DNA from 2 places in the Vibrio gazogenes genome. Region 1 is predicted to be linked to the other one. Evidence: predicted binding sites of a transcription regulator. Region 1 holds the regulator's gene; the other holds the start of a gene.
The links. The regulator MetJ, encoded in region 1, represses methionine synthesis genes. The targets are predictions, from matches to a motif close to TTAGACNTNTANANGTCTAA.
Positions count from the first base shown of each region.

Region 2: a site for MetJ is predicted at 1,644-1,663, ahead of metA (homoserine O-acetyltransferase MetA). Genes of this name have one in related genera too.

Region 1 is NZ_CP092587.1:242,407-245,835, reverse strand. Features, by position in the region: gene MKS89_RS01070 (malic enzyme-like NAD(P)-binding protein) at 1-947, shown strand, start outside; gene MKS89_RS01065 (glutathione S-transferase) at 1,038-1,688, opposite strand; gene metJ (met regulon transcriptional regulator MetJ) at 1,849-2,166, opposite strand; gene MKS89_RS01055 (O-succinylhomoserine (thiol)-lyase) at 2,380-3,429, shown strand, end outside.
Region 2 is NZ_CP092587.1:2,022,548-2,025,976, forward strand. Features, by position in the region: gene MKS89_RS08975 (chemotaxis protein) at 1-687, opposite strand, end outside; gene MKS89_RS08980 (hypothetical protein) at 1,197-1,427, shown strand; gene metA (homoserine O-acetyltransferase MetA) at 1,689-2,630, shown strand; gene pilW (type IV pilus biogenesis/stability protein PilW) at 2,775-3,429, shown strand, end outside.

The sequences.
Region 1 (3,429 bases):
TCGCCGGTCTGGACTCGTTCGATATTCAAGTGAAACACCGTACCATTGATGAGTTCGTCGAGACGGTTGCGAATATCGCGGATACTTTTGGAGGCATTAATCTGGAAGATATCAAAGCACCGGATTGCTTTGAAATCGAACGGCGCCTCATCGAACGTTGTGATGTCCCCGTATTTCATGATGATCAGCACGGTACTGCAATCGTTACTGCCGCAGGCATGCTCAATGCAATTGAGCTACAGGGAAAGGACCTGAAGGAGTGTACGATCGTTTGTCTCGGCGCTGGTGCAGCAGCCACTGCTTGTATGGAGCTGCTGATCAAATGTGGTGCAATGCGTGAGAAGATCTACATGCTGGACCGTAAAGGCGTGATTCACACTCGCCGTAACGATCTGAATGAATACAAACAGTTATTTGCCAATAATACAGATAAGAGAACCTTGGAAGACGTCATTCAAGACGCTGATCTATTCCTTGGCGTTTCCGGCCCGAACCTCCTGCCACCGGAAGCATTAGCCCTAATGGCAGAAAAACCGGTTGTATTTGCTTGCTCAAACCCAGATCCAGAAATCAAACCGGAACTGGCTTACCAAGTCCGCAATGATTTGATCATGGGCACGGGTCGTTCCGACTACCCAAATCAGGTCAACAATGTTCTCTGCTTCCCGTTCATCTTCCGTGGTGCGCTGGATATTCGAGCCAGCGAAATCAACGATGAAATGAAAATTGCAGCGGTTGAAGCGATTCGCCAACTTGCCAAAGAAGACGTACCGGCAGAAGTTCTGGCTGCGGCCGATATCGATAGCCTTTCATTCGGCCCCGAGTACATTATCCCCAAACCGATGGATCCACGTCTGTTGCCACGAGTCGCCAGAGCCGTTGCGCAAGCCGCCGTTGATTCAGGTGTTGCTCGGATTTCAATGCCCGAAGGCTACATGCAAGATTAATCCAACACACTGGTAGAACATCACGGATACAAAAAAAAGAGGATACACGGCGTGTATCCTCTTTTTATGACTTGTTTTTAATCGCTTGATTCAAGCTGGGATCTTTTGCAATGCTTGCTGATAGCTCGCCAGTTGAACAACCTGTTTATGATAGCGTTGAATATTGGGATAGGCAGACAAATCCGCCCGCATATCGGCAAGCTGTAAGACCAGATGCATCTGAAAATCTGCACCACTGAGCTGCTCTCCGGCAAACCATGAACGTTGCGCAAGCGTATCATCAATATAACGCAAGAAAGTAGACACACGAGGCTCAATCACTATCTGATCCATCTTGTTGAGAAAAGAACCAATCAATGGACGCAACAAGAATGGGAGTTTTTCTCTCGATTTGATAAAGATCAGCCGCATAACCAGCCACATCATGAAAGAACCTTCAGCGGCATGTAACCAATAGCGATAATCCAGTAAAGCCTGCCCTGATTCAGGCCGGAAACGACGTTGATGGTCATAGGTATCGATTAGATACTCGATAATAGCACCTGACTCGGCAATGGTTTGTTCACCATCAACAATCATCGGAGACTTGCCTAACGGATGAACCGCTTTCAAAGACTCCGGAGCCCCCCAAGTCTTTGGATTTCGGCTATAATGAACGACTTCATATTCGAGTTCGAGCGCTTCCAACAACCAGACCACACGTAATGCCCGAGACTGTTCAAGGTAGTGAACATAGATCATATCAAACGTCCCTTATCTGCAAAGGAAACAACCAACTTGCTGTATTGTTTCCCTTGTTGAAGAAATTGATTTCATATTCTCTGAGGTTAAAGCAATGCGTCCAAATCAGCCAACATGACAAAAAATACGTTATCTGCCTGAGAAGCCAGACTCCTGTGAATTAGTCATCATAAGATTCAAATTCAATGCCCATTTCGGTCATGATTGCTTTTGCTTCTGTGGGAATATCATCCGGGCGATCTTTACGCAGATCTTCATCCGTCGGCAAAGGCTGACCAGTATATGCATGTAAAAACGCCTCACACAAAAGCTCACTATTTGTGGCATGACGTAAGTTATTGATCTGGCGTCTTGTCCGCTCATCAGTCAATACTTTGAGAACTTTCAATGGGATAGAAACCGTAATTTTCTTGACCTGCTCGTTTTTCTTACCATGTTCAGCATAAGGACTTATGTATTCACCATTCCAATCAGCCATTGCTTCCCCTCATTGCCGGAATTCGTCATTATTATCAAAAAAAGTAGGTGTTAATTTTAGCTTTATTTACTGCTATAAGCAAAGACATATAGACGTCTAGAAGTATTGACGTCCCATTAGAAAATCAGTAAAGTGAGCAGCCATGTCCAATCCGTGTCGATTGAGATCGACAGTTATGAACGACATCTGCCATCAAGTAGGAAGGAATTACATATGAGCACTCATAAACCTGCAACCATCGCCGTTCGAACGGGTATTGAGTCAGACACGCAATATCATGCAGTCGTTCCACCGATTTATCTCTCAACGAATTATGGATTTCCGGCATTCGGTGAAGTCCCTCAGTACGATTATACCCGTTCCGGTAATCCGAACCGCGGACTGCTGGAACAAGCACTTTACGAACTGGAAGGTGGACAGGGCGCCGTGATTACCAACTGTGGTACATCAGCGCTTAATCTATGGGTTTCTGCCTTCATCGGCCCCGATGATCTCATCGTCGCACCGAATGACTGTTATGGCGGCACGTATCGTTTATTCAATTCCCGCGCCAATAAAGGTGACTTCCGGGTGTTATTCGTTGATCAATGCGACGATGCAGCGCTCACGGAAGCTCTCGCCCAGAAACCGAAACTTATTTTGCTGGAAACACCATCCAACCCGCTCGTTCGGATCGTTGATATCAAAAAAATCTGTCAGCAGGCAAAACAAATCGGCGCTTTAGTCGCTGTTGATAATACCTTCCTGACCCCAGTCTACCAACAACCTTTGTCGCTGGGTGCTGACTTTGTGATCCATTCGACGACAAAGTATATCAATGGCCACTCAGATGTGATTGGCGGCGTGATCATCAGTAAAACTGAAGCACACGCGGAACAGCTTTCCTGGTGGGCAAACTGTATCGGCGCCTCCGGTACCCCATTCGATAGTTATATGACACTTAGAGGGTTACGCACCTTGGGCGCAAGAATGCGTAGTCATGAAGAAAATTCACTGAAAATTCTCGCTTACTTGCAGTCTCAAGCGCTGATTGGAACCATTTATCATCCGAGTTTACCGACCCATCCCGGTCACGACATTGCGAAGAAGCAACAAAGCGGATTTGGTTCGATGCTCAGCTTTGAATTTGCGGGAAGCCATGAAGCGCTACAACAATTTGTGAGCCGGCTCAATCTGTTTTCATTAGCTGAATCACTCGGTGGTGTCGAAAGTTTAATTTGTCACCCGGCAACAATGACCCATCGTGCGATGGGTGAGGAAGCA
Region 2 (3,429 bases), 1.7 Mb from region 1:
AAAAGCTTCACCACCATCTTTACAAGCAATAACGTTGTAACCGGCAGAACTCAGTGTGTCTTGGATCAGACTACGAATGAATGCGGAATCATCGACAACCATCACGGTTTTCGCATTTCTCTTGCTCACCATTTTCTGGTTCAGGTCAATGCTTTTATCCACTCTGACATCATATTTCTCCATGCTCAGTTCAGGGTTAATATCTGCAATGATTTTTTCAAAATCCAAAATCATAATCAGATGCCCTTCTTTGCGCACAACGGCAACAACACAATCCTGCTCACCAGCTTCAAGAAACTGGCTTGGCGATTCGACGTCATTCCAAGAAATACGATGAATTCTGCTAACACTGTCGATTAAGAAGCCATTCGTCATCCGGTTAAAATCCGTCACGATAACAAACTTGCTCTCAACATCCGGTGACTTCGGGATACCAAGCCAACCGGCCAGATCAACCAACGGGGTTAATATATCCCGAGAAGAAAATACCCCGATCATATGAGGCTGAGCATTCGGATAATCTGTAGTATCCGGAACTTGAATGACTTCCCGGACTTTTGCAACGTTAATACCATAGTAACAAGTTTTAGTGCCACCATTCGGTAGACGTTTCTCTATATGAAACTCGATAATTTCAAGCTCATTGGTGCCGCTTTCTGTCAAGATTGTACTAGTTGGATTACTCATACCGCTCTACTTCTATTCTGGATTGACCCGGGCTGTAAAAAAACAGCAATTTTAGCATTGTTATTGTAGATCTTATCTACCCGACTATCGCTATTTTATTGATGAATAAACGAAAGAATATGACCAGTATCTGATTGTTTCATCTCAAACAAAAAGTTTTTTTCATCAGAGCAATGCCGATCACATAGATGTTCCGCATTCATATTGTCAGGGTTTTGTAAAAATAACAATAAATTCATCAGCTAAGTCAGCGTCAGTATTATGGACAAATTGACTGAAGCACACCACAGATGCAAGAGACTGTTATTACGAAAACAACTTTAGAAATTTCATTATAAATTTTGGCAAAGATCACAAGGAAATGATGATTTATGTCCTCGGTCTCACCATATAGATTGTATACTTTTTATACGAAGTGTTGGAACTATTGCATATATTATAAATATCATCCAAAAAGTATGTGATACACCGAGAAAAGATTGGAAGAGTAATAATAGAAGGAACATATAATGAGACGTGATGAGCTAGGTATTTGTTTATCCCATGAGATGCTGGTAGACAATTTAGATTCAACTTTTACTTGTATCCGGGCTTATAAAGCCGTAGTCGATGATGTCGATGATTTACCGCCTTTGCTTGCATTTCCTCAAATGAAAGGCAAAGACGTCCTATTGTCGATGAAAGGCAAACATAAGCTTACATGGCGCGCAGATTTCTTCTGCCCAAGTTTTCATAAATAAATCTGACTACGATTCTGTCATCTCATCTCTTGTTACCACAGATAGGCTAATCATTCAGTGTGAGCGTTTATCTGTGGTGATTTTCGTCATATTTGTCTCTACGATTTTACTTTTTCCATCGTTCAGTATGAAATTGGCAGCCCCTAATAACAATCAAATATCAGCTCACATGTAGACTTGATTTTTTCTCGACATATGTGATCGATTCGGTTAAGTTTAGATGTATAGACGTCCAGATAGATTTATTGTGAGAATGATACTGTGCCGATAAAGATTCCTGATCAACTTCCTGCAACTGATGTTCTTCTGCATGAGAACATTTTCGTCATGCATGAATCTCGAGCTTCTACTCAAGAAATCAGACCCCTCAAAGTACTGATACTAAACCTGATGCCTAAAAAAATTGAGACCGAAACTCAATTTTTACGCTTGCTCTCCAATAGCCCCCTGCAGGTAGATGTTGAACTTTTGCGAATTGATAATCGTCCGAGCCGCAATACGCCCGAAGAACATTTAGATATGTTTTATCGGCAATTTGAGATGGTGAAAGACCGTTACTTCGACGGATTAATTGTGACGGGTGCACCGCTGGGATTGGTAGCTTTTGAGGATGTCGTCTACTGGCAGCATCTGGAATCCATCATCCAGTGGGCGAAAGATCATGTGACTTCAACTTTATATGTCTGTTGGGCTGTTCAGGCAGGACTCAATATTCTCTATGGATTGCCAAAACTAACACGTAAGGAAAAGCTCTCCGGAGTCTATACCCACTCCTTACAGAAAGATTTTCATCCCCTGATTCGTGGATTTGATGACTCTTTTCTTGCCCCGCATTCCAGATATGCAGATTTTCCTGTCGATTACATTCGAGAAAATACCAGTCTCGATATCCTTGCGGCTTCAGAAGATGCAGGGGTGTATCTGGCAACCAGCCCGGATAAACGTCATGTGTTTGTGACCGGTCATCCTGAATATGATGCCTTCACACTACACGGTGAGTACGTCCGGGATCTAGGCGAAGGCTTGGAGCCAACCATTCCGGTTAACTATTACCAGAATGATAACCCCGACAATCCACCCATCGCCAGTTGGCGAAGTCACGGACATTTGCTGTTTTCAAACTGGCTTAACTACTGTGTTTACCAGCAAACGCCTTATGATCTGGAACATTTCAGTGAAGATAAGTTCACCAACGACGATTAAAACAACGCCATTTCATCCAAGAGCGGCCGGTTGAGGCCGCTCTTTTTTTATCTGCGTCGCAAGATATTCACTGCCATATTTCATCGCTGCTGAATCGCTATATCATCCGTCGGATAAATAAGAGCGTGATTGAGCGGAGGCCATATGACACGTCGATTCATTCTAGGGTGCTGGTTTGTCATTTCAGGTTGCAGCCATACGATCCCCTCATCTTCTGAGCATGACCGGATTGCAGATGCCAGAATTACGCTAAGTATTGCTTACCTTCAACGTCATGAACCTCAAAAAGCGCGGTTCAATCTGATACAGGCTGCCAAAATCGCACCTCATTATATTCGATTACAACTCGCACAAGCCTATTACTATGAAACGGTAGGTGAAACCGATAGAGCCAAACAACAATATGTACTGGCACTGAATGAGCACCCGAACCATCCGGATGTATACAACAACTATGGGACATTTTTGTGTAAACAGGGGGAGATCAAACGGGCCCAACACTATTTCGCTCAAGTTTACTCGAGAGCAAACTATCCTCAGATTGCCGCCAGCTATGAGAATGCCGCACTCTGCTCACTTAAATCCGGAAATGCATCACAAGCAAATCAATATTTTTTACAGGCACTGAATCATGATCCCAAACGATTCCAGTCTCAGTTCTACCTCATCCAGATGGCAATCAAGGCCCGGCAATTTACTGTTGCCAGAACTCGTCTTGCTACGTTTATTCAAGATTTCGGAACAACAAAACAATCGCTGGCATTTCAGCATCAATTAGAGCAGGAGATGAATCGCCATC